DNA from 3 places in the Arthrobacter sp. NPDC058288 genome. Region 3 is predicted to be linked to each of the others. Evidence: predicted binding sites of a transcription regulator. Region 3 holds the regulator's gene; each other region holds the start of a gene.
What was found. The regulator LexA, encoded in region 3, represses DNA repair genes until DNA is damaged. The targets are predictions, from matches to a motif close to TCGAACANNTGTTCGA.
Positions count from the first base shown of each region.

Region 1: the regulator LexA is predicted to act here: its motif matches at 4,556-4,571, upstream of ACFVWT_RS12265 (LexA family protein).
Region 2: the regulator LexA is predicted to act here: its motif matches at 1,761-1,776, upstream of ACFVWT_RS06385 (DUF6504 family protein).

Region 1 is NZ_JBHVYH010000003.1:267,982-278,266, reverse strand. It holds gene ACFVWT_RS12290 (hypothetical protein) at 1-15, opposite strand, end outside; gene ACFVWT_RS12285 (radical SAM protein) at 24-1,628, opposite strand; gene ACFVWT_RS12280 (hypothetical protein) at 1,631-1,900, opposite strand; gene ACFVWT_RS12275 (prolipoprotein diacylglyceryl transferase) at 2,020-2,778, opposite strand; gene ACFVWT_RS12270 (Y-family DNA polymerase) at 2,802-4,118, opposite strand; gene ACFVWT_RS12265 (LexA family protein) at 4,111-4,542, opposite strand; gene ACFVWT_RS12260 (class I SAM-dependent methyltransferase) at 4,727-5,476, shown strand; gene ACFVWT_RS12255 (rhodanese-like domain-containing protein) at 5,629-7,038, opposite strand; gene ACFVWT_RS12250 (hypothetical protein) at 7,145-7,369, opposite strand; gene ACFVWT_RS12245 (thioredoxin family protein) at 7,389-7,751, opposite strand; gene ACFVWT_RS12240 (rhodanese-like domain-containing protein) at 7,804-8,109, opposite strand; gene ACFVWT_RS12235 (rhodanese-like domain-containing protein) at 8,142-8,483, opposite strand; gene ACFVWT_RS12230 (sulfite exporter TauE/SafE family protein) at 8,533-9,291, opposite strand; gene ACFVWT_RS12225 (rhodanese-like domain-containing protein) at 9,288-9,944, opposite strand; gene ACFVWT_RS12220 (metal-sensitive transcriptional regulator) at 10,074-10,285, shown strand, end outside.
Region 2 is NZ_JBHVYH010000001.1:1,324,073-1,334,357, forward strand. It holds gene ACFVWT_RS06365 (chorismate mutase) at 1-224, shown strand, start outside; gene ACFVWT_RS06370 (hypothetical protein) at 243-629, opposite strand; gene ACFVWT_RS06375 (hypothetical protein) at 777-1,208, opposite strand; gene ACFVWT_RS06380 (cupredoxin domain-containing protein) at 1,205-1,609, opposite strand; gene ACFVWT_RS06385 (DUF6504 family protein) at 1,868-2,200, shown strand; gene ACFVWT_RS06390 (DNA polymerase III subunit alpha) at 2,197-5,697, shown strand; gene thrS (threonine--tRNA ligase) at 5,840-7,849, shown strand; gene ACFVWT_RS06400 (HIT family protein) at 7,872-8,462, shown strand; gene pgsA (phosphatidylinositol phosphate synthase) at 8,455-9,078, shown strand; gene pdxS (pyridoxal 5'-phosphate synthase lyase subunit PdxS) at 9,244-10,170, shown strand.
Region 3 is NZ_JBHVYH010000009.1:153,670-163,954, forward strand. It holds gene hflX (GTPase HflX) at 1-394, shown strand, start outside; gene ACFVWT_RS20265 (ATP-dependent DNA helicase) at 387-2,459, shown strand; gene lexA (transcriptional repressor LexA) at 2,549-3,298, opposite strand; gene ACFVWT_RS20275 (LysM peptidoglycan-binding domain-containing protein) at 3,620-4,075, shown strand; gene ACFVWT_RS20280 (histidinol-phosphate transaminase) at 4,180-5,298, shown strand; gene hisB (imidazoleglycerol-phosphate dehydratase HisB) at 5,389-6,015, shown strand; gene hisH (imidazole glycerol phosphate synthase subunit HisH) at 6,012-6,773, shown strand; gene ACFVWT_RS20295 (hypothetical protein) at 6,774-6,932, shown strand; gene priA (bifunctional 1-(5-phosphoribosyl)-5-((5-phosphoribosylamino)methylideneamino)imidazole-4-carboxamide isomerase/phosphoribosylanthranilate isomerase PriA) at 6,987-7,733, shown strand; gene ACFVWT_RS20305 (SseB family protein) at 7,747-8,670, shown strand; gene ACFVWT_RS20310 (MFS transporter) at 8,728-10,029, shown strand; gene ACFVWT_RS20315 (DUF1844 domain-containing protein) at 10,176-10,285, opposite strand, start outside.

The DNA of each region.
Region 1 (10,285 bases), on a different contig from region 3:
GGAATCGGAACTCATCATCCTCCTTAGAGTTGGCGCACCGGGAGCAGCCGCTGGCCTGTAGCAGTGCTCATCCGTTGCCTGGACAGGGACGGCCACGCCTGGACGGCGCAGAACGGAGCGCACTGGTGATCGCCGCCGTCGCTCTTGGTTCCAACGTGCACGCAGCATTGGGTGAGCCGCTCCTCGATCATGGTCGAAATGTCCATAAAGGGCTTGACCATGATCCGCGTGATGCGTTCGCCGAGAAGCCGGCGCAGCCGTTGCTGCTGGCCCGGGAGCTTTCCCGCCGCCAGGGTGGTCAGTGTTCCGATGCCGAGGTCGCACTGGTTGCAGATGTTCTTCCAGAGATCCACTGTTTTCGGGTGGGACAGCGATGACTGTTCGCTCAGCAGGTCGAGCAGCGAGGACTTCATGAGGGTGCGCAGCTCGAGCGGAATAGCGCTGTCGGCGATGCGGTTGGCGATGCTGTCCGGGTTGAGCTCCAGCCAGGCGAGCAGCTGATCGTGCCCGATGAGGGCCGTCAGCGACCGCCAGACCCCGGAGTCATCCTTAAGCATGTAGCCGACGGACGCGCAGTGCGGATGTGAGCACGGCAGGGCTGTCAGGTCGTGCCACGAGACCACCCCGTTGGTTTGCTCCGCCAGCCTTTCGAGCACTCCCGTGTGGGTGAGCCGGTCCAGGGGATCGATGCCGTGTCCGCGGCCGGAGCCGAATACCGGCTGCAGCGCCACTCCTCCCACAAACGGGGTTTCCAGGGCCCGCATGACGACGGCGCCCACCTCGCCGTCGTTGACGCCGAGCGTTGCCGTCATTGTCAGGGTGGTGAAGACGCCCGCCTCGGACAGCCGCGAGATCGCCGCATCCTTGTAGCGGGTCAGATCGCCACCGCGGTGATGGATTGATGCCTCCTTGGAGGGCCCGTCGTGCTGGAGGTAGACCTCCACCCGGTCGCGGTGCTTGGCCAGCAGCGCCAGCAGCTCGTCGTCGGTCGCGATCAGCATGCCGTTGCTGTTCACCATGATCCGGACGATCGGCCGGGCGACCAGCTCCTCCAGAAGTTCGGCGAGGCGGGGGTAGAGCGTGGGCTCGCCGCCGGAGAGCATCAACACGTCAAGCCGCCCGTTCTCCCGGGCAAGCCGTGCATCGATATTCGCGAGCACCTCGGTGAGTGGCGCCACTCCTTGTAATTGCGGGCCGGACGAGGTGAAGCACGTGGGGCAGCGCAGATTGCAGTGCTCGATGATGTCCTGCAGGAGGATGCACGTGTGCTGCGTCTGCATGGCGGGAAGCCCATAGGCGTAAGCCTCGGGTATCGGGCGGAAGTTGTCCGCCTGGTCGGGGACGTGCTGCTTGGTGGGCGCCTGCCATTTCTCCAGGTAGCGAAGGATTTCTGGCGATTCGTCGTACAGCGTGCGCACCAGGCCGTGATCGGGGCAGCCGCGTTCGAGCCACACGCGATCATCACGGATGAGCAGGACCCCGGACAGGCGCCGCACCTGGGCAAGCGGAGGATTGGTCTCATGGCAGCGTGGGCAGAACGCCGTGACATAGCGGTGGATCCGGTCGCCGCGCAACGGCTGGCCGGGACCGGGAAGCGCCCGTCCTGCGGCCAGAGGTGAAGGATTCATATTCAGGCTCCCATCTGGGCGAGGGATCCGACGCAGAGGCCGCCGCCGAAAAGGACAAAAATTCCGAGGCCAATCAGAAGCCCTGCGCCGAAGCGTGACGTCCGGCGCCTCACGGCCAGCAGGATGGCCAGCAGCAAATACACGACGATCGGTATGAATGCAGCCAGCCCGCCGAGGCCGAGGGAGCCAAACGCGTAGGGTCCGACGGCCATAAGGGACCCAACGTAGACGACGTAGAGTGCCAAGGCGCCGAGCACGATCCCGAGCGCCATGGAGCCTCCCGTCGGTTGTTGCACCGAGCCGTGGCCGCCTTGCCGGTCGTGGCCATCCGCGGGTGGGTTCTGAGGTGGGGATGGGGGAGGTTTCCGGGGAATGTCAGGGGTGTCCTCGCTCATGCCACTCTTCCTTTCAGCTCCGGGCGGAGCGGTTTCCCGAACACCCGCCGGATCCGCCAGCCCAGCAGGGGGAGAATCGCCAGCAGGAACCACTGGGGGCGGCTCATTCCCAGCCAGATCACCTCATTGCCACGAACAAACTCCACCCCGAACCTGAACAGCGCATAGGCGGTCACATAACAGATGAAAAGGTCTCCGGGATGCGGGAGGCGGTCGCGAAAACGCCACATGACGGCGAGCGCGGCGGCGTGGAACGCAATCTCGTAGGCAAAGGACGGATGGAGTCCGGCCCCGGCGGGCCCGCCGATCAGCGCAGCCTGCGCGGGGGTGAGCACGATTCCCCAACCGCCGCCGGTCGGAATGCCCGGCAGTTCGGTGAGGAGGCAGCCGACCCGCCCGAGAACCATCGCCAGCGCGACAGCGGGTGCGAGCAGGTCGCCCGTGGACTCTTTGTAGCCTGTCAGCCGTTTGCCCAGATGGACCCCGAACCATGCGCCGACCAGGCCGGCGAGGATGCTGCGGTCGCCGTTGCCCCACCAGTCCGCCAGGGAGACCTGCCGGGAGATATCCCAGGTCAGCACGCGGGATCCGATGGCACCGAATGCCACTGCGAAGCCTGCGATGGGCCACAACCGGGGATCAGTAAGGCCGCGGCGGCCCTTCTCATAGGCGTAAAACAACAGGGCTGCGGCGATTCCCAACCCTGTCAGAACGCCGTGCACAAGCCCATCTCCCGCGAAGGGAAGCCCGATCATGTGCAGAGTGTAACAGCGGGTCCTCAGGCTGCTTTGACCACAGGAAGCTCGTCCCAGTGTGTGGTGTACCTGGGCGAGAGCATGGTGCGCTGCATGGACCAGTCCGGTCCGCCCCGGATTCCCGCATGGCCCAGACCCACGGAGCCGCGCCCGTAGCGGCGGGTGATGTCCTCCAGCAGGGTGCCGATGCCCCGTTCCTCGTGCGGGTTGGCAAATGCCGGCAGCGGCGACTGCCGGCCGGTGGGGCGCAGGTCGGTGACCATGATGCCCGCGCGCACATACTTGGTCCCTTCCTGGATCCGGGGGAGCAGGGCATGCGCGGCCCTGGTCAACAGCACCGGATCCGCGGTGGGCATGGGTAAAGTGACGCAGACTGACGGGTAGGACGTGTCAACCGGGTTGTAGTACGAGGTGCCGGCAAACGCTGTGAGGACCTTGGCCTGCAGGCTGTGCTTGGCCAGGCGGGCGCTGGCTTGCTGGCCATAGACGCTCATGACCTGTCGCAGGTCCGCGGCGGTGGTAATGGGCGTGGAAAAGGATCGGCTGAAGATGAGTTGGTCACGTCCAATGCGTTCTTCCTCCAGGGGGATGCACGCGGTGCCCTGCAGTTCCAGGACCGTGCGCATCAGCACCACCGAGAACCGGTCGCGGATCCGGACGGGATCGGCGCGGGCAAGGTCCAGGATCGAGTGGATGCCCATGCTGTTCAGGCGTTTGGTGAGCCGGGTGGCAACGCCCCAGAGTTCCATGACGGATACCCGGCCCATCAGTGCTTCGCGGGCCGGGGCCGGCATGGAGTCCCAGTGGCACACGCCATTGAGGGCGGGGTTGTTCTTCGCCCATTTGTTGGCCAGCTTAGCGAGGGTCTTGGTGCCGGCAATGCCTACGCAGACCGGCACCCCGACGTTGCGGCGCACAGCCGTCTTGATTGTTTTGCCGAGACGCAGGAGCTCATCCGGGCTGCCTCTGACTCCCAGGAAGGCTTCATCGATGCTGTACACCTCCAACCAGGCCGAGTAGCGCCCCAGAAGCTCCATCACGCGGGCGCTGATGTCCCCGTACAGCTCGTAGTTACTGGACTTGGCCACCAGTCCCCACTCCTTGGCCCGGGGCGCGATCTTGAACCAGGGTTCGCCCACGGGGATGCCTAGGGCCTTGGCTTCGGGGGACCGGGTGACCGCGCAGCCGTCGTTATTCGAGAGGACCACCAGCGGGCGGCCTTCCAGCGAGGGATCGAAGGCGCGCTCAGCCGAGGCGTAGAAGCAATTGACGTCCACCAAGGCGATTTGCCGGACCGAGTCCTGGGCTCGCCTTTCTGGCGCGGCCTGCGTATCAGACATGGTGCAGGCACCGCGTGGCCACGCCCCAGATCACCAGGTCCGCCAACGCCGGGACCCGGATGTCCGGATACCGGGGGTTGTCCGCCTGAAGCACCACTCCCGATGCCGTGACCCTGAGCCGCTTGATGGTCAGTTCGCCGTCGAGCACCGCTATGACGACCGATCCGTCCTTGGGATCCAGGGCCCGGTTCACGATCAGCTCGTCGCCGTCGCTGATCCCGGCGCCTTCCATCGAGTCTCCGGACACCCGCACGATGTACGTGCTGGTGATGTCCTGGATGAGGTGTTCATTGAGGTCGATCCGGCCGTCGAAATAGTCCTGCGCCGGCGACGGGTATCCCGCTGCGACGGGTACCGGAGAGATCAATACCGACAGCAGAGACGTGCCCGCATCTATCACACGGGGACCGATAACAATGCCCACAACACACCCTTATTCGAATATATGTTCGATAGTTTCAGTGTAGACCCAGGCTCGGACATTGGATATTCTCTGCAGAAGTTCCTGGCCCAGGGGTGTCCTGTCAGCGGAAGGGTGGGAAGGCTCTCGCTTGCTAGGATCAGCCCCATTGTCCTGCCCGTGAGGATTCGCCTGAAGGGAAAGAGTAGTGAAGCCCAATCATTATGACGACTTTGCCGAGAACTACTCGGCTGAAAATGAGTCCAGCCTCCTCAATGCCTATTACGAGCGGCCGGCGATGATTGGCCTTGCCGGCGATGTGGCCGGTCACCGCGTCCTCGATGCAGGCTGTGGCTCGGGGCCGCTGTCCGCCGCCTTGGCCGCGAAGGGCGCCATCGTGACCGGCTTCGATTCCAGTCCTGCGATGCTCGAATTGGCAAGGCGGCGTTTGGGTCCGACCGCGGACCTGTGCGTGGCCGACCTCGCCAAGCCGCTCCCTTTCGCCGATGGCTCCTTCGACGACGTTGTCTCGTCCTTGGTCCTGCACTATCTGGAGGACTGGTCGGCACCACTCGCTGAACTGCGGCGCGTACTGAAGCCGGGCGGTCGCCTGATCCTGTCGGTCAACCACCCCACGGTCAGCGTGGTCAACCAGCCAACCGAGGACTACTTCGCCCTCCGGCAGTACTCGGAGGATTACGAGTTCGACGGCGAGCCTGCGGTCCTGACCTTCTGGCACCGACCACTTCACGCGATGATCAGCGCCTTCACATCGGCGGGATACCGCGTAGCCGCCGTGTGCGAACCAGGGCCTTCTCCAGACACGCCGCCCGAACTCCTTCCGCCGCGCATCCTTAGCGGCGAGAGGACAGCCTTCCTTTCCTTCATCTTCTTCGTCCTTGAAGCAGGCACAGTCAAAACTGGACCGCCACGCCCGCTCATCCGAAGCCGGAGCTGAGGCTTTCGGGAAATCCAGCACTGCCGTCTTCGGAGAACATCCCCCGGTGAAGGAGTTCCCCGTTCTCACCCGGCGAAAGACCCCCGCCCGGAAATGTCCGGGCGGGGGTCTTGCGCGGTTGGACCAGCTGCCGGCGCCGGCCGGCCGCGGGATTAGCGGGTCGAAGCGATCTGGAGCGACTGTTCCATAGCGGCCCAGGCGGCGTAGCTGCCGTCCAGTTCCACGACGTCGTAACCGGCGTGGCGCAGGGTGCTGGCCGCCACCGAGCTGCGGACGCCGCTCTGGCAGTAGGTCACGATGGTCCCGCCGGTGGGGAGCTGGTCCAGGTTCCAGAGCACCCGGCCCCCGCTCAGCTGCCGGGATCCGGGGATATGCCCGGCCGTGTGTTCGGTGCGGTTGCGGACGTCCAGGACGGCCGCGGCGTCGAAGCCTTCGAGTTCCTCGGGCTGGACCAGGCGCGGAGTCGCTGCGGGCAGGCCGTCGATGCTGGTCACGTACCCGCCCACGTTGTCGATTCCGACCCGCACCAGGTGGTCCCACATCTCCTGTGCCTGCTCCTGTCCCGAAGCCAGCAGGACCAGCGGGCGGCTGTCCCGTTCCGGGTCAACGGCCCACGCGCCGAAGCTGGCAACGGACTTTCCGGCGGGGATGTTCAGTGCCCCGGCCACGGTGCCCTGGTGTACTTCGGTGTGGGGGCGGGTATCCACGAAGGTCACGTTGTTTGCCGCCAGGTCACGGACGACGGCGGCTGTGTCGAGTTCCGGCAGCGGGGCACGTTCGCCCATGACGGCAGGGCCCTGGCGGTTTTCACGCTTCATGCGGCCGAAGTAGGCGTGTGCGTCCGGCTGGCCGTCCAGCAGCTCGTCGATGAATCCCTGCTCGTCATTGGCGGCCAGGTACGGGCCCCACCAGGCGTAGAGCCGCTCGTAGCCCACCGTGGACGACGGGATGGCGCCGAGGGCCTTGCCGCAGGCGCTCCCGGCACCGTGTCCCGGGTAAACCTGGACGAAGTCGGGCAGGGTGAGGAACTTGTCGCGGAGGCTGGAGAACAGCTGCTTGGCACCCAGGAAGCGGGTGTCCACGCCTCCGGCTGCTTCGTCCAGCAGGTCGGGGCGGCCCAGATCGCCGGAGAAGACGAAGTCGCCCGAGAGCAGGTAGCCGGGTTCAGCACTGAACGCGCCGTCGGTGATCAGGAAGGACAGGTGCTCCGGCGTGTGCCCCGGGGTGTGGACGGCCTGGACGGTGATGTTACCGATGGTGATCTTGCTGCCGTCGAAGAGGCGCTCGCCGTCGAACCCGTACTGCCAGTCCGGGCCGCCCTCGCCGGAGACATAGATTTTGGCCCCGGTCGCAGCCGCGAGTTCGCGGGTGCCCGAGAGGTAGTCGGCGTGGATGTGGGTCTCGGTAACGGCCACAATCTTCATGCCGTTGGCTGCTGCGAGGGAGCGGTAGGTGTCGATGTCACGGCGGGCGTCGACAACAACTGCCTCACCCTTCCGCTGGCAGCCAATGAAGTAGCTGGCCTGGGCGAGGTCTTCATCGTAGATGCGCTCGAGAAGCATGGGTTCTCCTTCTTAAGGGTTTGTGGGTTCCGGTGGTGGTCTACTCAAAATAATAATACCCCGGGGGGTATATCGCAAATGGTCTGCCGCCGTGCTTTCGGAACCGTCAGCCGGTGCTCCGGGCGCGCCATTTCGCTAGTTTCTCCACTAACGATTTCCATTGTCCGGACGGAAGTGCGTCCGGGATGGGCGGTGCGTAGCTGACCGGATGCCCTTCCCGGTACCACTCTGTGATGCCTCCGGCGACGTTGACCGCGTCGTGCCCCCGCACGTCCACCACCACCGTGCGGGGCCAGATTGCCGCGAGATCGCCGGGCGTGGTGGTGCGCATCGGCTTCTGTGGATATCCGTCAGGACTGATGCTGCGCTGCCTGCGCGCGCAGCGCTGCCATATCGAGGCTCTTGACGCCCTGGACCACCTGCTCCAGCCCTGCCGCGTTGAGCGCACCCGGCTGGGAGAAGACCAGGGTCTTGTCCCGGAAGGCCATCAGCGTGGGGATGGACGTGATGCCGGCAGCAGCAGCCAATGCCTGCTCAGCTTCCGTGTCCACCTTGGCAAAAACGATGTCCGGGTGCTTCCGGGAGGCTGCGTCGTAGGTGGGGGCGAACATGCGGCAGGGGCCGCACCAGCCGGCCCAGAAGTCAATGAAGACAATGTCGTTCTCCTCAAGCGTCCGGGCAAGCGATTCTTCCGTGATGTCGATGGTTGCCATGGCTGAATTCCTTACGTATGGCCGGGATGGGGGAGGGGCGGCTGCGGGTGGTTTAGGAGCGCTGGGTGGCAGGGAGTCCTGCGCGGCTCCACGCGATCATGCCGCCGGTCATTGTGTCTGCGCTGAATCCGGCGCCATTGAGTGCATCTGCCACGCGGGCGCTTCTGTTGCCGCTGCGGCAGACGACGATGACGTGAACGGCGGGGTCCAGCTCGGACAAGCGGGCCTGCAGCTGCCCCATGGGGATGTGCAGGGCGCCGGGGATCATGCCTTCGGCGACTTCGAAGTCCTCGCGGACGTCGAGGATCTGTGCGCTGGCGCGCCGCTGCTCAGTTTCCGTGACAGTGATTTCAGCCATGACGGGTTCCTTTCCGGAATGTGGGTGGATGGTTAGCGGACGGGTTCGCCGGCTTGACGCCAGGCGCCGATGCCGCCGCGGAGCGAATATGCCTGGTAACCCTGGCTGGCCAGCAGCCGCGCGGCGGAGGCGGAGCGGGCCCCCGACTGGCACATGGCGACGACGGCACGGCCCTTTTGCAGGCCCGTTACGCCGGTTTGCAGCTTGTCCAGGGGTAGATGCCTGGCCTGGGGTGCGTGGCCGGTTCGCCATTCCTGCGCGGAGCGGACGTCGATCAGCACCGCCCGCGATGCCAGGAGCTCCTTGGCCTCGGCCACCGAGACGGTTTTGTACGGTTTGCTGAAGGCCTTCTTCAGCGAGTCGATCAGTCCCATTGGGTTCTCCTTCTTGGGGGCTTCTTGCTGGCGGACAGACGGGTGCCGGTCAGGCTGTTACGGTGCTGGCCGTGACCCAGGCGGCCACAGCGAAGATGAGAACGGCGAACGAAATACGGACGTGCCTGTCCTTGAGCAGGCGGGCCAGACGGGCAGCGCCGAGCGATCCGAGGATGGCCGGCACCGTGAAAGCAAGGACTGTGGACCACTCGATGGTGAATCCGGCGGCGTGTGCTCCGAAGCCTGCGGCGGAGTTGATGACAATGATGGCCAGGGAGGAAGCGACGGCCTGCTTCATACGCAGCCCCAGGAAGAGCGTGAGGGCCGGCGTGATGAGGAATCCGCCGCCAACTCCCAACAGCCCGGTCAGGAAGCCGACCAGCAGCCCGACGCCGACGGCCTTAGGGGCGCAGGAGCGGAGGGCCCGCGCGGGGCCGGTGCTGCAAGAACCCTCCAGTTCTTTGGTGCGCATCAGCATGCGGACGCCGGCAACCACCATGATGCCCGCGAATGCCAGCATCAGTACGTTCGGATCCAGCAGCCGGCCCACGGCCGCGCCTCCCCAGGCGGCCGGAATGCCGGCCGCTCCGACCAGGAGGACAACGGGCCAGTTGATGCCTTCGCGGAACCGTGGCAGGAGTGCCGCCAGCGACGAGAGGCCCACCACCAGCAGGGAGGTGGGGATGGCCTCCGCGGGGCTTAGGCCCACTCCGTACACCAGGGCAGGGACGGCGATGATCGAGCCGCCGCCCCCGACCACGCCGAGCACAACCCCGACGAGTAGCCCCAGGGCCAAAGCTGGAATCATGCCGCCTGCGCCCGGTCCTGATCGGTCTGCACGCCTGCCGCGGGCAGCTGCAGGATGGCGGACTCGCGGGTGGGTTCCTTGGCTGCCTTGTTCCACGGCATCGCCGAGAGGGCCTGACCCATGGCGCAGGTGTTGGTTGCTGCGGAGAATGTCAGGCCCGTGCCGATGGCTCCTGCGAGCAGCCGGATCTTGGGCGAGACGAACTTTCCGCCGGCCAGGCCCAGCACCACCAGGGAGCCGGCCGCAAGGCGGACCTGGCGCTCCAGGTCCCAGCGGGCCTTGCCTCGGACAACGTTTCCGCCGGCAGCTGCGAAGCCCGGCACGCCGCCGGTCAGGACATAAGCCGTGCCGATGCCTGCGCCGCCGAGGCGCTGCCGTGCCTGCTCGGCCCGTGCACCGGACTGGCAGACAAGCACAACACGGCTTCCCAGCCGGGCGGCCAGTTCGTCGGTGTGCTCGGAAAGCAGTGGGAGCGGAACGTTGTACGACCCGCGGATGTGCAGGGATTCGAATTCTGCGGCCGATCGTACGTCGATCACCACGAGGTCCTTGTGCTCCTGGAACCAGGTCTGCAGCGTTTCCGGATCAAGGGCGGTGACCGCGGGGGCTGCCGGCGAAGCGGAGGAGGATGCCGAAGCGGAGGGGCGTGTCATGGATGTCCTTTCAAGACGGATCAGACAAAAGCTGAATACCCCACCGAGTATTACAGATACCCCTGGGGGTAGTCAAAAACACCCCAGGGGGTATATTGTAAGTGCATACAACCCTTACCCGGAGGCACCATGGAACTCGATTCAACCGACCTCGCCCCGGTCATCAACCGGCTCAAGAGGGCCCAGGGGCAACTGGCCGCAGTAACCCGGATGCTCGAAGAAGGCCGCGAGTGCAAAGACGTCGTGACCCAGCTGGCCGCGGTGTCAAAGGCGCTGGACCGTGCGGGTTTCGCCATCATTGCCAGCGGTCTTGAGCAATGCCTTGTCCGCAAGGATGCGAG
Region 2 (10,285 bases), on a different contig from region 3:
TCACCCTGATTGCCCGCCGTGAACGCCTGATCCGTATCTCAGGCACGTTGAAGGGTGATGACGCAGAGGTCCGGGCTCCGGGCCGGGTGGAGAAGGTCATCGAACATGTCCGCGCCGCCGCCGAGAAAAAAGACATCGACCCGGACATCGTGGAGAAGACCTACCGGGCAATGATCACGGCTTTCACCGAGCTTGAGATGAAAGTGCACAACGCCAGCAACTAGCCGCCGGCAGCACTTTGTTCAGAGGGCTTCCTCCACCGGGACGTTGGCTTGGTACTCCCTGCCGTCAGCATCGCTGAAAGCCGTCATCAGGTGGCCCTTTTCCAGGCCCAGGACGGTACTCATGGGAAAGTTGCCGGTAATGGTGTTTCCCGAGTGCGTCACGCCGCTGAGGTCGAAATTTTCCTCTGTTCCGTCGTGGCTGAAGCAATAGAAGGACACAGCTTCGCCGTTCATGAACTCAATTCCCATTCTTCGTTGATGGGAATGATCCGGCGTGGCCGCGACGAGACCCACGACGTAGGCGCCCGCCCCGGGGATATTGCCGTCTATATCAAAAGTCGCCACCAAGGTGGAGTCCTTGGCGGCGATGGCTACGTGCTTCAGGAGTGCGTCATGGGAGCTCATGGCTTCATCTTGCTCCCTGCGCCCCCGTCCGTCCACCCCTGATCAAGGTTTTGTGAGGGCTCTGCCCCGGAGTGTACCTATTCGAAAACATGTTCGAAAATGGGGCGGGGTAGGGCCGGGAATAACAGCCTGAGGCGGGAGGCGCCTTCATGAGCCGGGCCGTGCGGCTGATGCCCTCCGGTGCGTGGTCCGTCGCCCGGGGGCGGTGAGGACGAGGCCTGCTGCGGCCAGGAGGGTGCCTGCTCCTTCGGCGACGGCGCTGAGCGATTTCTCAAAAAACCACACCGGGTCATACATTGCCGGGAACGGTCCGAAGGCCGGAATGTCAACGTACCGATACAACACCACGGCGGCGAACGCGCTGAGGGCCGCCATCAGGGCGATGGCGAAGGACGCCCTGCTGCCCCGGATCAGAACATAAAGCCCTGCCATCACCGCTGCGGCGGATTCGATCAGGAACAGGTTGCCCTGTCCGATCCCGGCTGGTGAGGCGCCCTGGTAGCCGGGGGCCAGATGGATATGGACCCCTGCGTCGATGAACAACGCCAGGGCGGTGAGGGCCCGCAGGGGCATGGTCATTTGACGATCAGCATCCCGTGCATGTTGGGGTGGTAGGTGCAGTGGTAAGGGTAGCTGCCCGGGGCTGACGGGGCGGTGAAGGTGGCCGTCCCGCCGCTTCCGGGGATATTTGCGTCGAATGCCGCGCCCTGGTCCGCGGTGACGGTATGCCCGGCGGCATCCGTGTTGGTGACGGTTACGATGGCGCCCGGCGCGACCGTCAGCGGAGCGCCGTAGTCGAAGTCCTTGATGGTGATGGTCGCCGCTGCCGCCGTCGCGGTGATCGCTCCCGTCGCCGTCGTAGCCGTGGCTCCCGTCGTGGGCGAAGTAGTCTTTTCGGAACTTCCGCCGCCGGCAGCGCACCCGCCCAGGAGGAGCACTGCCAGCAGCGGCACTGCGGCCCGGGCCTGAATTGATTTCATCGCGCACCGCCCTCGACGCCGGAACCAGGGCCGCGGGGCCCTGCCTGTTCCTATAATTCTGCGCTCATCGGGCCAAAATGGCTCCATGCCAGCGCTGATGCCGGGGACTGTATGTAGGTTTTGTCCGGGCACCGGCGTAGACTTGAATTATTCGAAGATATATTCGAACCAAACATTCAATTCGAATCAATTCAGTTCCTCCCTGCCGACAGTGCGATCGCCCGTTCGGGAAGGAGAACGCAGTTTCGGGAGGCGCCGATGGGCTTGTTCAGCGAAGGTGTCGACGTCGTCTGCTCACCCGCCGGCCAGCCCTCCGGGCTCACCTGGGCAGGTCGGCAGTACACAGTCTGCGCAGAGCCGGTGCACTGGTTTGAACGCCGCCAGTGGTGGGTCGAGGAAACCCGGGCGCCGCTGGGAACCGGCCCGGGGCTGGTGGACCACGAAATCTGGCGCATCCAGGTCCGGCAAACCGATGCCAAGGAATCCCCGCAACCCCATGAAACCCTCACCCTGGACCTGACAAGGAACATCGGAAACGGCCGGTGGAGGCTGCTCAAGATCCACGATGCCCTAAGGCCGCAATCGGCATGAGTTTCACCCACCTTCACGTTTCCACCGCCTTCAGCGCCCACTATGGTGTCTCCTGGCCTGATGAGCTCGCCCAGGCGGCTGCCGCCGACGGCGCCACGGCGCTTGCCTGCACCGACAGGGACGGCCTGTACGGCACCGTAAAGCACCTCAAGGCCTGCATGGCGGCGGGACTGGATCCCGTCGTCGGGGTTGACCTGGCGGTTTTCGACGACGACGGTGACCTCCGCACCCAGCTCGCCGGCCGCGTCGTCGTGCTTGCCCACGGACACAACAACGGCGCGGGCTACCGCGCCCTCTGCCGGCTGATTTCAGATGCCCATGCCCGTACCTCCGGCAAAGCCGGGGGAACGGTGCCCGTTGCGGTGACCCGCGCCGAAATCGCTTCGCGGGCGCTGCACCCGGAAACCCTGGAACCGGTGCTGACAGTGCTGGTGGGACCGGATTCCGATGTCGGAAGGGCAATGGGCGGACGCCGGTACCTTCGCCCGCGCACACTTTTCAAGCAATGGCTGGACGGAATGCCGAAGGGAACCGTGGCGGCCGAAGTGGTATCGCACCTCAGTGCTCCCGGTGAGCCGCTAAGCACCGCCCATGCGGTGCGCATGCTCAAACTTGCCGCCGAGCACGGGGTTCCGGCCGTTCTGACCAACGCGGTTCGGTACTGCGCGGAGGACGGCGCCGCCACGGCGGATGTGCTGGATTCGGCCCGCACCTTGAAATCGCTGCCCGAGCTGACAGCGGAGCCGTTGCTGCAGCCCAATGGGCGGGGGTGGCTGAAAACATCCGCCCAAATGCTTGAACTCGGGCAGGAAATCATCCATGCCGCCGGTTACGGCGCCACCGACCTCTCCAGGCTGTTAGGCCAGACCGAGGCGCTCGCGGACCGCTGCCGGATGGATCCCGTCACGGATATGGGATGGAAGCGGCCGGTTGTTCCTGAAGCAGCCGTCATCGGCATCGAGGGCGACCCCCTGGTTGAGTTGAGCCTGCGCTGCGAGGCGGGCATCGGCCGCCGGTTCCCGGGGATATCAGGGCGGCCCGAGGCCGAAATGCGGGCACGGCTGGAGCATGAATTGCGGATCATCGCCAACCTCGGATTTGCATCCTACTTCCTGACCGTGGCAGAGGTTTCCCGGATGATCCTGGACATGGGGGTCAGGGCAGCGGCCAGGGGTTCCGGCGCCTCCAGTCTGGTGAACTACCTCATTGATGTCAGCCAGGTGAACCCGCTGCAGCACGACCTCATCTTTGAGCGGTTCCTTTCCCGCGACAGGGCCACGCTTCCGGACATTGACATCGACGTCGAAAGTGCCGAAAGGCACAATGTCTACCGGCGGATCTTTGACCGCTTCGGGGCGGAACGCGTCACCCTCATGAGCATGCAAAACGGGTACCGCGCTCGCGGTGCGGTGCGTGATGCCGGTATGGCGCTTGGCATGGACGACGGAGACGTCGGCGAGATCGCCAAGCAGCTGTGGCGCTTCTCTGCAAGGAACTTCCGTGAAGCACTGGTGGAAAAACCAGAGCTCAAAGAGTTCGCCGGCAGGGTGGAGCAGCGAGATTTTGCGGAAAACCAGCAACTGGACCTGCTGGTTGACTTGACCGAGAGGCTCGACCGCCTGCCGAGGCACATCTCGATGCACCCTTGCGGGGTGATCCTCGGCGATGCCACCCTGCTGGACAGGACCCCCGTCCAGCCCAGCGGGCTGGGCCTGCCCATGAGCCAGTTCGACAAGCACGACATGGACCCTATGGGCATGCTCAAACTGGACGTCCTCGGCGTCAGGATGCAGAGCGCGATGGCCTTTGCTGTCCGTGAGGTCATCCGGCTGCATCCCACAAAGGCCGAAGTGGTGGCTGCCGGTGCCCACCGCGTGGGGCCGGACGGAACGGGTCCGGACTACATCGCCGCTGACGGACGCATTGACCTCAACGCCGTGCCCTTGGACGACGAACCAACCTACGAGCTGATCCGGAGCACGCACACCCTGGGTTGCTTCCAGATCGAATCCCCCGGGCAACGGGAACTGATCGGCAAAATGGCGCCGCGCGAATTCAACGACCTCATCATCGACATTTCGCTGTTCCGCCCGGGGCCCATGAAGTCGGACATGGTGCGGCCCTTCCTGGAACACCGCCACGGTTTTGCGCCGGAGGTCTATCCACATCCGGACCTGAGGCCGGTGCTGCAGGAAACCCATGGCGTGACGGTGTTCCATGAACAGATCCTGAAGACCTTCGATGTCATGACTCAATGCGGGCTTGCCCGGGCCGATGAGTTCCGCCGCGCCCTGGGAAATGAGCTCCTGGAGCCACAAGTGGAGGAGTTCTTCCGCAAGGAAGCCCGGGCAAGGGGCTACACACCCGAGGTCGTGGACAAGGTCTGGGGAACGCTGAAGGCCTTTGGCAGCTTTGGCTTTTGCAAGGCACACGGGGCAGCGTTCGCCGTGCCCACCTATCAGTCGGCCTGGCTCAAGGCCCACCACCCGGAAGCTTTCCTGGCCGGGCTCTGGGAGCACGATCCCGGCATGTATCCGAAGCGGCTCCTGGTGGCCGAAGCGCGGCGGCTGGGGATCCCGATCCTGCCCTTGGACATCAACCGGAGCCAGGCGGAGTACCGGGTGGAACGGGTCGGGGCCGGTCCGGACCGCGGCAAGCTGGGCATCCGGTTGAGCCTTAACGGCATCTACGGGCTCTCAGGTGCTGAACTCAAGAGGATCGTGGCCGGGCAGCCTTACGACTCTCTGGCAGACCTGCGCGCCCGCTCCAGGTTGAGCAAACCCAGCATCAAGCGGCTTGCCCAGCTCGGAGCATTCGATACCCTGCACCACGAATCCGGTGGTACCGCCAACCGGGCTGACCTTGTCCAGCACCTGCAGGCACTCCAGAACCGTCCTTTCAAAAAGGGCGTCGAGGTCATCGAGGGCCAGCTGTCGCTGCCCCTGGGTGATGTTGAACTCAGGAACCTGAAGGCCGAACTACCTGCTCCAAGCATGATCGAAAATGTCAGGGCCGAGCTTGACCTCATGGCCGTGGATGTCAGCGAACACCTGATGACCAGCCACCGGCCCCTGCTCGACAAGCTGGGAGTCACCACGGCGGATAAGCTCCTGGGGCTCAGGAACGGGACCGAAGTACTCGTGGCGGGAGTCCGGGTTGCCACGCAGACGCCTCCGATGCGCGGAGGCCGCCGTGTGGTTTTCATCAGCATCGACGACGGCACCGGTTGCGTGGACTCCGTGTTCTTCCATGAGGCCCAGGAACTGGCCGGCCCGTTGCTGTTCGGCACCCGTCTGCTTCTGATTCGGGGCAACACCCGCAGGACCGGGCCACGGGGGATCAGCATCAGCGCCACCATGGCGTGGGACCTCAGCCGCACCGAGACCCTCCCGTACCCGGACAAGAAATCCCTTGAGCCATGGGACCCGGGTTTCCAGTTGCCGGGGCCGCTGGACGGAATCAGCCGCAACCTGGCCATCACGGGTCTGGGCAGCTGAACCCCACGCCGGAAGGTCCGGCCTTGCGGGCCGGACGCGCCGCTTTGGCCGCCCCATCTCTCAACCGATAGCATGGACGAGGCTGGCTGTGGTCCCCGTACGCCACAAGCTACGAAGCCTTAACTTTGAATAGGAGACACCCGTGTCAGATGCCCAGCAGATCACCCTCATCGTCGACGGCGAAGAGACCAAGGTGACTACCGGGACCACCGGCGCGGAACTCTTTTTTGAGCGCCGCGACGTTGTGGTTGCCCGAGTAAACGGCGAACTGAAGGACCTCGACCAGCCGCTCCCCGAGGGCGCTGACATCGAAGGCGTCACCATTGATTCGCCGGACGGGCTCAATGTCCTCCGGCACTCCACCGCACATGTCATGGCACAGGCCGTGCAGCAGCTGCGTCCCGACGCCAAGCTTGGCATCGGCCCCTACATCACGGACGGGTTCTACTTCGACTTCGACGTCGCCGAGCCGTTTACCCCGGAAGACCTGAAGGCACTGGAAAAGATGATGCTCAAAATCATCAACCAGAACCAGAAGTTCGTCCGCCGCGTGGTGTCCGAGGACGAGGCACGCGAAGCCATGAAGAACGAGCCCTACAAGCTCGAACTGCTGGGCAAGAAGAACAATGCCGCGGACGCCGGCGAGGGCGTCAATGTGGAGGTGGGCGCCGGGGATATCACCATCTACGACAACGTGGACCGCAAGAGCGGTGACAGCGTCTGGTGCGATCTTTGCCGCGGTCCCCACCTGCCCAACACCAAGCTCATCTCCAACGCCTTCGCCCTGACCCGTTCCTCGGCCGCCTACTGGCTGGGCAACCAGAACAACCAGCAGCTGCAGCGCATCTACGGCACCGCGTGGCCCACCAAGGACGCCCTGAAGGCCTACCAGGAGCGCATCGCCGAGGCTGAACGCCGCGACCACCGCAAGCTCGGTGCCGAGCTGGACCTGTTCTCCTTCCCGGACGAGCTGGGTTCCGGCCTGCCGGTGTTCCACCCCAAGGGCGGCATCATCCGGAAGGCCATGGAGGACTACTCCCGCCAGCGGCACGTTGATGCAGGGTACGAGTTCGTCTACACCCCGCACATCACCAAGGGGCACCTTTACGAAGTCTCGGGCCACCTGGACTGGTACAAGGAGGGCATGTTCCCGGCGATGCATATCGACGCGGAACTGAATGAGGACGGCACGGTGCGCAAGCCCGGCCAGGATTACTACCTGAAGCCGATGAACTGCCCGATGCACAACCTGATCTTCCGCTCCCGCGGACGTTCCTACCGCGAACTTCCCCTGCGGCTGTTCGAATTCGGTTCGGTCTACCGCTATGAAAAGTCGGGTGTGGTGCACGGCCTGACCCGTGTGCGCGGCATGACACAGGACGACGCCCACATCTACTGCACACGCGAGCAGATGAAGGATGAGCTCACCACCACGCTGAACTTCGTGCTGGGCCTGCTGAAGGACTACGGCCTGGACGACTTCTACCTGGAGCTCTCCACCAAGAACGAAGACAAGTTCGTGGGCGACGACGCCACCTGGGAGGAAGCCACCCGCACGCTGGCCGAGGTGGCGGAGGCCTCCGGGCTGGAGCTCGTCCCGGATCCGGGCGGGGCCGCGTTCTACGGCCCGAAGATCTCCGTCCAGGCGAAGGACGCCCTCGGCCGCACCTGGCAGATGTCCACCATCCAGCTGGACTTCAACCTGCCCGAGCGCTTCGAACTCGAATTCCAGGCCGCCGACGGCACCCGCCAGCGCCCGGTGATGATCCACCGTGCCCTGTTCGGCTCCGTGGAACGGTTCATGGGTGTGCTGACTGAGCACTATGCCGGCGCCTTCCCGGCATGGCTGGCGCCCGTGCAGGTGGTGGGTGTCCCCGTGGCAGAGGCCTTCAACGACTACATGTTCGACGTCGTGGGCCAGCTCAAGGCCGCCGGTATCCGTGCGGAGGTGGACATCTCCTCCGACCGGTTCCCGAAGAAGATCCGCACCGCCAGCAAGGACAAGATTCCGTTCGTCCTGATTGCCGGCGGCGAGGACGCCGAGGCCGGAGCAGTCTCCTTCCGGTTCCGCGACGGCAGCCAGGACAACGGCGTGCCGGTGGCCGAAGCCGTCCAGAGGATTGTCGACGCCGTCCGCAACCGGACCAGCTAGCGGAAGCGGAATGGCAGGCGACGTGCAGGAGAACACAGGCGCTGGCGGAGGATATCCGGGCGACGGCGACGTGACCGATGAATTCGGTCTGGCCGGAGTTCCGGACGCTTTCCAGCGCCTGTGGACCCCGCACCGCATGGCCTACATCAAGGGCGGGCAGCACCAGTTCAAGAACAAGGATGACTGCCCGTTCTGCGTGGCCCCTGCCCGCAGCGACGAAGACTCCCTGATTGTCTATCGCGGGCGCACCGCATACGTGGTCCTGAACCTTTTTCCCTACAACCCGGGCCACCTGCTGATCTGCCCTTACCGGCACGTTCCCGATTACACGGACCTAACCGTGGAGGAAACCGCGGAATTCGCAGCGCTGACCCAGACCTCCATGCGGGTCCTGCGCAAGGTGTCCAACCCCGGGGGCTTCAACCTCGGGATGAACCAGGGCGTGGTGGGCGGGGCCGGGATCGCCGGCCACCTGCACCAGCACGTCGTTCCGCGCTGGGGCGGGGACGGTAACTTTTTCCCCATCATCGCCCAGACAAAAGCAATCACGCAGACGCTCGGCGAAGTCCGCCAGCAGGTCGCCGAGGCTTGGCCGCAGGACGAACATGCTTAACCGGCATGCCCGCGGGTTTTTCACCGCCCTGTTCTCCCCGCTTGCCCGCTGGCTCCTGAAGATCGGTGTTTCACCGGACGCCATCACCATCGTGGGAACGGCAGGCGTGGTGGTGGGCGCACTGGTGTTCTATCCGCTGGGTCAGCTGTGGTGGGGGACACTCTTCATTACGGCCTTCATTTTCTCCGACGTCCTTGACGGCATCATGGCACGGATGCAGGAGCGGGGCGGGCGCTGGGGCAACTTCCTGGATTCCACCCTGGACCGGGTCGCTGACGGCGCCCTGTTCGCCGGACTTGCCATCTGGTACTTCACGGGAGGTGCCGACCGCGCGATCGCCATCGCCGCCGTCGTGTGCCTGGTGCTTGGCATGGTGGTCTCCTATGCGCGGGCCAAGGCCGAGGCCCTGGGTTTCCACGCAAACGTGGGCATTGCCGAGCGCGCAGAGCGCCTGGTGTCGGTGCTGGTGGTCACCGGATTCACCGGCCTCGGGCTCCCCAGCGTGGTCCTGCTGGTGACACTGACCCTCCTGGCTGCCGCCAGCCTGGTGACCATCGTCCAGCGGATCGCCACCGTGCACCGGCAGTCGCTGGAAGAGACGGGACTGCCGGGGTAACCCGAATTCAGCAGCGTCGCAGCGTGGGACTAGTATTAGCTGTACCTGGTCATTGGATCCGGTAATCCGGTGTGCGCGCGGCGTGGGCTTCCCGTCTGTGCTGCCGCCTGCGCCGGGACCGAGAGACCGGATCTACGTAACATCTAGCTACCCATAGGGGTTTTTGTGTCTACACCTGATGTAAGCAGCGAAGCCGGCTCGTCCGCCAACAGCGTCACGGGCAGCAACCGCGTCAAGCGCGGCATGGCCGAGATGCTCAAGGGCGGCGTCATCATGGACGTCGTCAACGTCGAACAGGCCCGCATCGCCGAAGACGCCGGTGCCGTGGCCGTGATGGCGCTGGAACGCGTTCCGGCCGATATCCGGGCCCAGGGCGGCGTGTCCCGCATGTCCGATCCGGACATGATCGACAAGATCATCGAAGCCGTTTCCGTGCCCGTCATGGCCAAGGCCCGGATCGGCCACTTCGTCGAAGCCCAGGTCCTGCAGTCCCTCGGCGTGGACTACATCGACGAGTCCGAGGTCCTGACCCCGGCCGATTACGTCAACCACATCGACAAGTGGAACTTCAAGGTTCCCTTCGTCTGTGGCGCCACCAACCTCGGTGAGGCCCTGCGCCGCATCAACGAGGGCGCGGCCATGATCCGATCCAAGGGCGAGGCCGGCACCGGGGACGTCTCCAACGCCACCGGCCACATGCGCCAGATCCGTTCCGAGATCGCCAAGCTCGCGGCCCTGCCCGAGGACGAGCTCTACGTCGCCGCCAAGGAACTGCAGGCCCCCTACGAACTCGTCAAGGAAGTCGCTGCCGCCGGCAAGCTCCCCGTGGTCCTGTTCACCGCGGGCGGCATCGCCACCCCGGCCGACGCCGCGATGATGATGCAGCTCGGCGCTGACGGTGTGTTCGTCGGCTCCGGCATCTTCAAGTCCGGCAACCCGGCCCAGCGCGCCGCCGCCGTCGTGAAGGCCACCACCTTCTTCGATGACCCTGACGTGATCGCCAAGGCCTCCCGCGGCCTGGGCGAAGCCATGGTGGGCATCAACGTGGACGAGATCCCGCAGCCCCACCGCCTCGCCGAGCGCGGCTGGTAACAGCTCCACAGGCAGTACGACGCCGGCCGGTCACCTTTTCCAGGTGACCGGCCGGCGTCGTTTGTTAACCCAACTGACTCGCACTTAACGTCCCGAAACGCGCTTTTCACGACGT
Region 3 (10,285 bases):
CGATCCGGAGGGCCAGATCGCCGCGGTCCGGGCTGTGTTCAGTGAAGTGGACGCACGCAAGGTCCCGGAGATCATTGTGCTGAACAAGGCCGACGCCGCGGATCCGTTCGTGGTGGAACGCCTGAAGCAGCGCGAACCCCGCCACGTGGTGGTGTCCGCGCGCACCGGGCAGGGCATCGCGGAGCTCCTGAAGACGATCAGCGAATCCATTCCGCGGCCGAGCGTCAAGATGGAGCTGCTGATTCCCTACAACCGCGGGGACCTGATCAGCAAACTCCACGAAACGGACGCCGAAATCCTTCGCCTGGATCATGAGGAGGAGGGCACCCGCGCCCTTGTTATGGTGCGCGAGGGGCTCGCCGCTGAACTGGAATCCTTCATCAGCAATGTCTGATCCCGAAGCTGGAGGAACCAGCGGCTCGCCGGGCGAGCAGTTCGTTATTGAACTGCTCGACCGGGCAGTCTCCGGCATGGGCGGACAGAGCCGCAGCGGCCAGCACGAGATGGCCCGGCAGGTGGCACGCGCTATCGACAGCGGCGACCACCTGCTGGTCCAGGCCGGCACGGGCACCGGCAAGTCCCTGGCCTACCTGATTCCGCTGATCGCCCACTCACAGGTGAGCGATAAGCCCACCCTGGTGTCCACAGCTACCCTGGCCCTGCAGACCCAGATTGTAGGCAGGGACCTTCCCCGGCTGCTGGAAACCATCACTCCTGCGCTGGAGCGCCCCGTCAAGGTTGCCCTGGTCAAGGGCCGGGCAAACTACGTCTGCCGGCACAAGCTCGACGGCGGGTTCCCCTCCGAGGAGCCCTCAGAGGGGCAGCTCTTCTCACTCGGCGAGGACACCAGCGTTCCGCACTTCGCAGCCTCGCTGGGCGGTCCTGCGTCGCAGCTGGGCAAGGAGGTGGTCCGGCTCCGGGAGTGGGCTGAGAAGACAGCCACCGGGGACCGGGATGAATTGATGCCGGGAGTGACGGACCGTGCCTGGCGGCAGGTGTCCGTCACGTCGATGGAGTGCTTGGGGGCGCAGAAATGTCCCATGGCTGCCGAGTGCTTCAGCGAACTGGCCCGCCAGGACGCCGCCGAGGCCGACGTCGTGGTCACGAACCATGCCATGCTGGCCGTCAGCGCCTTCGAGGGTCTGGCAGTGCTGCCGGAGTACGACGTTGTGGTGGTGGACGAGGCGCACGAGCTGCAGGACCGGGTAACGGGAGCTGTCTCCGGCCAGCTGTCCGTGGCCATGGTCCACGCCGCTGCTTCCGGTGCCCGGAAAAATACCGGAATCACGGTGGATGCGCTCAACAACGCTGCCGCGAACCTTGAACTGGCCATCGCAGGAGTCCCCAGCGGCCTCCTGCCCCATGGCCTCAACGACGAACAGCTCGACTGCGTGGACCAGCTGCGGGAGGCCTGCCGTGCGGCCCTTTCGGATTCGAAAGGTGACAGTGCCAACACGGCCGACGGCGGTCGCCAGCTGGCGCGCTCACGCCTGATGGTCATCCTCGAGCTTTGTGAACGCCTGATCGCCGCCCGGGAAAACCGCGAAGTGGTCTGGTTCTCGCGCAACAGCACCTTTGACCCGCAACAAGGCTATGCGCAGCCGGACGACGACGCACCGGCCTTGATCAACATTGCCCCGTTGAGCGTGGCAGGGAAGCTGCGCGACGGGCTCTTTGCCGGCCACACAGTGGTCCTCACCTCAGCCACCCTCGCGATCGGATCGGCCTTCGAACCAGCGGCGGGAGGACTTGGGCTGGTGGGACCGGGTGCACCCAGCTGGACCGGCGTGGACGTTGGATCCCCGTTCGACTACCCCAAGCAGGGGATTCTCTACGTTGCCAGCCATCTGCCGAAGCCCGGCCGGGGGACATCGCCTGAAGCGCTGGATGAGCTGGAGAAGCTGATCAGGGCTTCCGGCGGCGGGGCTCTATGCCTTTTTTCGTCGCGGCGGGCCGCAGAGGAAGCCGCGGACGCGATGCGCCCGCGCCTGGATGTCAGCATCCTGTGCCAGGGCGAATCAACCATGACCGCCCTGGTGCGGCAGTTTGCGGACGAGCCGGACACCTGCCTCTTCGGCACCATGTCCCTTTGGCAGGGCGTCGACGTCCCCGGCGGTTCGTGCCGGCTGGTGGTCATCGACCGGATTCCGTTCCCGCGGCCGGATGATCCGCTGATGACGGCGCGCTCTCGTGCGGTGGCCCAGGCAGGGGGCAACGGCTTTATGTCGGTGTCGGCCACACACGCGGCGATCCGGCTCGCCCAGGGGGCCGGCCGGTTGATCCGTTCTACGGGCGACAAAGGCGTTGTGGCTGTCCTTGACTCCAGGCTGTCGACGGAACGCTACGGGGGCTTCCTGAGGGCCGCACTGCCCCCGTTCTGGGCCACCACCGATCCTGCGATCGCCGTGGCTGCCCTGAGCCGGCTGGCTAAGGCTCCGGCGGAGGTTTCCGCCGGTTGACACGGTTGCCGCCGCCGAAGGGCATTGGCAGCGGCGGGTGGCGGACGGCAGGTATTCGGTAGGCCGGCTCGAAGCGGGCCGGCCACCGACTACAGCGAGCGGAGAACCGAGACAACCTTGCCCATGATGTGGGCGTGGTCGCCGAGGATGGGCTCATACTGCGTGTTCTGCGGCAACAGCCAGGTGTGGCCGTCCCGCTGGCGGAACGTCTTGACTGTGGCTTCGTCATCGAGCAGGGCGGCCACGATGTCGCCATTGACCGCGTCACTCTGCCTGCGGACCACCACCCAGTCGCCGTCGCAGATTGCTGCGTCGATCATGGAGTCGCCGGTCACCTTCAACATAAAGAGCTCGCCGTGGCCAACCAACTGCCTCGGCAGCGGCATCAGATCCTCCACCACCTGGTCGGCCAGGATGGGGCCGCCTGCGGCGATCCGCCCGACCAGCGGGACCATGGCCGTATCCGTCGCGGTGGCCAGCTCAGAGACAGCCAGGCCGCCTACCGTGCGCAGCCGCGCAGGCTTCTCCACGCCGGAGATCTTGGCGGTTCCTTCATCCAGGGTCAGGGGCATCAGGACTTCCATGGCGCGCGGCCGCTTAGGATCCCGGCGGAGGTAGCCCAGCTTCTCGAGCTGCGAGAGCTGGTGGGTGACGCTCGAGAGGCTGGCCAGGCCCACGGTGTCACCGATTTCACGCATCGACGGGGGATAGCCATTGTCGTTGACGGACCGCTGGATAGTTTCCAGAATCTTCTTCTGCCTCACCGTGAGGCCTTTCGGCTTCGCTGGGGACTGCTGGCTCCGCTGCGTAGCCCTGCCGCCGGTGGCTTGTGCTGCCATGTTCGCCAACGCCTTTCCGTTCCACCCGGCCTCCGTGGCTGCAGCTGCCGGGAACTTCCGGCCTGAAAATGTCAGACCCTGCTGATCAACTGCAGAAGTGGTTGTTCTGTAGCTCAAACGTAGGGCAGCCTCACAGCTTTTTCAAACATTTGTTCTAGTGAGTCTCGACAATGTTCGTTAATAAGTGCTAGAACAGAACCAGCAAAGTTCGAATATGTGTTCTAGTCTGAAGCTCCGTTCGGCCTTATGTTCGAAGAACGGGCGAATGGCAGCTTCAGGAACATGCCGGGCAGCACAGTCAGGTCCAGGAGGGCTCAGTTCATGTCAGCAACAAACGCTATTCATGGTTCGCGTTATGAAGCACCGGCCGGCGGGGGAGCCGGGGCCTCGGGAATTCAGGGCTTCAACTGGGAGGAGCGGCCCGCGGCGAAAGCCGTAAAGGTGGCGAAGGTGCGCTCCATACAGCCGCCACTCCGCCTGACGCGCAGGGGGCGCATCGTCTTGGTGGGCGTGCCGCTGATCCTGTTGACGGTGCTGGTGATCTCGCTGGCCGGCTTCCTGAATTCACCGGCGAAGGCGGCGGATTCCGCATCCGAGCTGTCCGTGACGCCCACCGTGTCCGTGACGGTGCAGCCGGGCCAGTCCTTGTGGGAGATCGCCGGAACCGTGGCGCCGGAACGCGACACCCGGGACGTTGTTGCCGATATCGTTCAGCTCAACAACCTCGACGGCGGCGGGGTCATGCCCGGCCAGCAGATCTTTGTCCCCTCAAGCTGACGCGCAGGCGCTGACGCCCCGGAGCCGGCGGCTCGGCAGCCCCGGCGGCGGGCCGGAAGCGTCACAGTTTCGGCGGCCCGGCCACCCTCACTTAAACTGTTGAAGTGACTGACCAGCTAGAGCGCCTGAACCGACTTCCCCTCCGGACCAACCTGCGTGGCCTCACCCCGTACGGTGCGCCGCAGCTGGACGTTCCCATCCTGCTCAACGTCAACGAAAACACCCATGGTGTTCCGGCCGATGTCCTCGTGGCTATTTCCGAGGCCGTGACCGCAGCTGCTGCAGGACTAAACCGCTATCCGGACCGTGAGTTCACCGAGCTCCGGGAGCGCCTGGCAGAGTACCTTGGCCATGGCCTGGGTGCCGAGAACATCTGGGCCGCCAACGGGTCCAATGAAGTGCTGCAGCAGATTCTGCAGGCATTCGGAGGCCCTGGACGTACAGCACTTGGTTTCCCGCCCACGTACTCCATGTATCCCCTCCTGGCCAGCGGGACCGACACCGAATACATCGTTGGCCGGCGTGCGGACGACTACGGCCTCAGCGCCGAATCGGCTGCGCGGCAGGTCCGGGAACTACAGCCGAACATCGTCTTCCTGTGTTCACCAAACAACCCCACCGGCACGGGGCTGGGACTGGATGTAGTGGAGGCCGTGTATGCCGCCGGCGAGGCCAGCCAGACTGTCGTCATCGTCGATGAGGCTTACCACGAATTTGCCCACGACGGCACACCCAGCGCACTGACCCTTCTTCCCGGCCGTGAGCGGCTGATCGTCTCCCGCACCATGAGCAAGGCGTTTGCGCTGGCCGGAGCACGCCTCGGCTACATGGCGGCTGCGCCCGAGGTTGCGGATGCCCTGCGGCTGGTACGGCTGCCCTATCACCTGTCCGCCATCACCCAGGCCACCGCCCTGGCCGCCCTGACCCACCGCGAGGCACTGATGGCCGACGTCGAAGACATCAAGCGGCAGCGCGACCGGATTGTCACGGAGCTGACCCGGATGGGCCTCAAACCTGCCGCATCCGACTCCAACTACGTCTTCTTTGGCGGCCTGGAGAATCCGCACGAAGTCTGGCAGGGGCTGCTGGACCGCGGCGTCCTGATCCGGGACGTGGGGATCCCCGGTCACTTGCGCGTCACGGCAGGCACTGAGACGGAAACCACAGCCTTCCTGGAGGCCCTGGAACTGATCCTGACCGGGCAGCCAGGCGTCACGGCCTAAACTGGAGTCAGACCCCCTGTTCCCAGCGGAACCAGTCCCGCGACCCCGTACCCAGACGTTATTTCTCCTTACATCCAAAGGACACAACACATGAGCACCACCGGATCCATTGCTGCCGAGGCCCGGACCGCACGCCTGGAGCGATCCACGAGCGAATCGTCCGTGCTCGTCGAAATCAACCTCGACGGCACGGGCGTCTCGGACATCAGCACCTCGGTTCCGTTCTACGACCACATGCTGACCGCATTGTGCAAGCACTCGCTCATCGACATGACGGTCAAAGCGACCGGGGACATCCACATTGACGTCCACCACACGGTGGAGGATGTTGCCATCACCTTTGGCGAGGTCCTTCGTACTGCGTTGGGCAACAAGGCCGGCATCCGCCGCTTCGGCGAGGCCACCGTGCCCCTCGATGAAGCCCTGGCCCACGCCGTGGTTGACGTCTCCGGGCGCCCCTACCTGGTGCACGGCGGAGAGCCTGCGGGCCAGGAATACCACCTGATCGGCGGGCATTTCACGGGCTCACTGACCCGTCACGTGTTCGAGGCCATCACCCTGCACGCCGGCATCTGCCTTCACATGAACGTCATCGCGGGCCGGGACCCGCACCACATTGTCGAGGCACAGTTCAAGGCGTTTGCCCGGGCCCTGCGCGCCGCTGTGGAGCCTGATCCCCGCGTGGAGGGCATCCCCTCCACGAAGGGCGCACTGTGACCGGGCCGGTCCTTCGCGACGGGGCCATATTTGATCCTGCCGCTAATGCGAAGCCTGCTTCACCCGAGGGCAAGCCCACCGTCACTGTCCTTGACTACGGCTCCGGGAACGTGCGCTCGGCCGTGCGCGCCCTGGAGCGTGCCGGCGCCGAAGTCATCCTCAGTGCCAAGCCGGAGGACGTCCTGAATGCTGACGGACTGGTCGTGCCGGGGGTCGGGGCCTTTGAAACCGTCATGCGCGAGCTCAAGGCAGTGGACGCCATCCGGATGATCGGTCGGCGCGTTGCCGGCGGCCGTCCCGTCCTGGCCATCTGCGTTGGTCTTCAGGTGCTTTTCGAAGCCGGAGTTGAGCACGGCACCGAAGCGGAGGGCATGGGGGAGTGGCCCGGCAAAGTGGAATTGCTGCCTGCCGAAGTAGTGCCCCACATGGGCTGGAACACCGTGAAGGTTCCGGAAGGATCCAGGCTCTTCGAAGGCGTCGAAAGCGAACGCTTCTACTTCGTCCACTCCTACGGTGTGCAGCACTGGGACTTTGACGTCATCCAGCCGCGCATGGCGGCACCGCTCGTCACCTGGTCCGAGCACGGTGCGCCGTTCATCGCCGCCGTGGAGAACGGGCCGCTGTGCGCCACCCAGTTCCACCCGGAAAAGTCCGGCGACGCCGGCGCCCGGCTGCTCCGCAACTGGGTCAACAGCCTGGGCCGCGGCCAGGGCGGCGCCAGCGGAGCCACCCCTGCCAGTGCCGGGCCGGCTGCCTAGATGTGGTCAATTGTCCTGACGGGCATCGCCGGCCTGCTGGTTGGCGGGGCACTGTCCTTCAGGCAGCAGCACAAGCCGCTGTGGACCCAGATCGCCTTCTACGTTCTGGCCGGAATGGCACTGCTGGCCGCCTACCTGCTTACCTTGCCTGCCGGCTAACCGAGCCCGCACCGCCCGATCAACGCAGCTTCACAACAACCTGAGGACTTGAAGATGACCACCGAAACGCCGCTGCCCGTACTGGAACTGCTGCCCGCCGTCGACGTCGTAAACGGCCAGGCGGTCCGCCTGGTCCAGGGCGAAGCCGGCAGCGAGACTAGCTACGGCACGCCGCTGGAAGCTGCGCTCAACTGGCAGGAACAAGGCGCCGAGTGGGTACACCTGGTGGACCTCGATGCCGCCTTCGGCCGCGGCTCGAACGCGGAGCTGCTCCGGGAAGTAGTGGGCCGGCTGGACATCAAGGTGGAACTCTCCGGCGGCCTGCGCGACGACGAATCGCTCGAAAAGGCCCTGGACCTGGGCGTTGCCCGCGTGAACCTGGGCACCGCTGCGCTTGAAAACCCGGAATGGACGGCGCGTGCCATCGACCGCTTCGGCGACAAGATCGCCGTCGGCCTCGACGTGCGCGGAACCACCCTGGCAGGCCGCGGCTGGACCAAGGAAGGCGGCGACCTCTGGGATGTGCTGGCACGTCTCGAAGAAGCCGGCTGCGCCCGGTACGTGGTCACCGACGTCACCAAGGACGGCACCCTGCAGGGCCCCAACGTTGAGCTGCTCCGCCAGATGGTGGAGAAGACCGGCAAACCGGTGGTGGCCTCCGGCGGCATCTCGAGCCTGGAAGACCTCAAGGTCCTGCGCTCACTCGTTCCCCTCGGCGTCGAAGGCGCCATCGTTGGCAAGGCGCTCTACGCCGGTGCATTCACGCTGCCGGAAGCGCTGGATGTAGCAGGCCGCCGCTAGGCAGGCAGCCATCATGGAACAGCGACCTCCGGCACGCGAACTGCCCGGGCACATCGCAGCCGCACTGGCCGGCTCCGGGGGCGCCACGGATTCGGCCGGGCAGCCCTGGGCGGGCCGCAGCCTCGCCGGCGAGGATGCGAAGATCCACAACTTCGAGGACGACGACGGCACGGCCGACGCCGGCTACCTCGCCGCGGTTGCGGCCCTGCGGTCGGCCGCAGGCGACGAAGCTGCCGTGGTGGCATCGCTGGCCACTGCCCGGGTGTTCGTTCCGATCGTTGCCCGGCTGGCCGAAGAGAGCGTTCATGAGACGCCACGTAGCAGCCCGCATGGTGGCGGGGCGGATGGCGACGACGTCCACGGTGAGCAGCTGCACGGGGACAAGCAGGCCGATATGGCGCTGGTAACGCTGAAAGCGCCGGACGGGCGCACAGCGATGCCGGTCTTCACCTCGGCAGCAGCGTTAGCCGCCTGGCATCCGCAGGCCCGGCCGGTGGCAGTGTATGCCGCGCGGGCGGCGCTGTCCGCGGTGTCCGAAGGCGCTGAACTCCTGGTGCTGGACCCCGGGTCCGAGTACACGTTCGTTGTCCGCCGGCCTGCCGTCTGGGCCCTTGCCCGGCAGCAGGATTGGCTGCCGTCCTACGCGGATCCGGCGGTTGCAGACGCCATGGCTGAGGCAACGGCCGGCTACCGCCCCGTGCGGCGTGTCGAACTCGAAGCGGGAGGCGGAGTCGCCTCGGCAACAGCAGGCGGCGCAGTCGTCCCCGGCGGCGGTCCCGGCCCGGAGCTCCGGGTGGTGCTGTACCTGGCAGACGGCCTGGATGCGGCAGGAGTCCAGGCGGTCGTGGCAGGACTCAACGCCGAGTGGTCCCGGAATTCAGTCTTCGCTGAGCGGGTTGACTCTATCGAGGTAAAGTTGCAGCGCGCAGCAGAGTAGCTGGCGGCAGGCGGGACAACCCCGGTCCTGCCTCCGGCAGGATGAAGGACGTAGCCCGTGAATTTCGCTCTTTACAAGGAGCTCTTGGCAGTCAGGCCCATCAGGCGCCTGCTGACCGTCGGAATGATAGCCCGCATACCGCACTCCGCGGCCGGCGTACTCCTGACGCTGCACATCGTCCTGACTCTGGGCGAGGGTTATGCCGCCGCCGGTGCCGCTGCGGCGGTGATGACCATCGGCATCGCCCTGGGCGCACCGTGGCGAGGGCGCCGGGTGGATACGGTAGGCCTTCGCAAGGCGCTGATTCCCTCCGTGGTCTCGGAAACCGTCATCTGGTCTGTGGTGCCGCATGTTTCCTACCAGTGGCTGCTGGCACTGGTCTTCGTCGGCGGACTCCTCACGCTGCCCATCTTCAGCGTGGTGCGCCAGTCGCTGGGTGTGCTGGCAACCGGTGAGCAGCGGCGGACGGCCTTCGCGCTGGATGCGATCGCCACGGAGCTGGTCTTTATGCTCGGCCCTGCCGCCGGAGCCATTGTGGCCACGTCCGGTTACTCGGTTGTCGGACTGACCGTGGTGGGCGTGTGCACGTCTGTGGCCGGACTCTTCCTGATGTGGTTCAACCCTCCCACCCGAAGTGCGGTGCCGGATGAAGGGTACGAAACGGACCAGCAGGAGGGTGCGGAAGTGGCAGTCGTCGCGGCGGCTCCGGCGCACCTGCAGGAAGCTGCGGCGGAACTCGCTCCCGTAGCGGCCGGTGAGCTCCGTCGCTCAGGGCTGCGGCACAGGGTGGCACACAACTTTGCCTGGTTTACCGCAGCAGTGGCGGCGGTCTTCGCCGTGGCCGCAGGGGCCGGCATGGTGCTCAGCGGCACGGACGTGGGGATCGTTGCCGCTTTGGAGTCCGGCGGGCATCAGGCTGAGATCGGGCTGGTCTTTGTGTTCTGGTGTGCGGCTTCCGTGGTCGGCGGCCTCCTCTACGGCGCAATGCACCGGCCGGTTTCGCCGATTCTCCTCTTGCTCGGCATGGCCGCCCTCACCATCCCGATGGGCTTCGCCCGCGACACGTTGACACTGTGCCTGCTCTCGTTGCTGCCCGGCCTGCTGTGTGCGCCGGTCCTGTCCGCAGCGTCCGAAAAAGTGGCCGAACTGGTGGAGGAAGCGCGCCGGGGTGAGGCGATGGGCTGGTACGGGTCCGCGCTCACCGCCGGAGTGGCCCTTGGCGCTCCCTTGGCCGGTGTGTTCATTGACGGGATCGGGCCGTCCGCCGGGTTTGTTGCGGTGGGCGCAGCCGGTGTCGTGCTCTGCCTGTTCGGCATGGTCCTGCAGCACCGGCGGCGCCGGCGCAGCGCGATCGCCTAGGCCGGCCGCCCAGAGTTTTTGTCCAGATACCGGGGCTTCCGGGGTGCGTAAGTCCCTGTATCTGGACAAAAACTCATGGAATGACGACGGCGGCGGGCTGACCCGCTTGGTCCGCCCGCCGCCGTCGATATATGCCGTTGAATTGCCTAGTTGACCGGTCCGGTGAACTTTTCCCCAGGGCCCTTGCCCGGGGCGTCCGGAATAATCGACTCTTCGCGGAACGCCAACTGCAGGGAGCGCAGTCCGTCGCGCAACG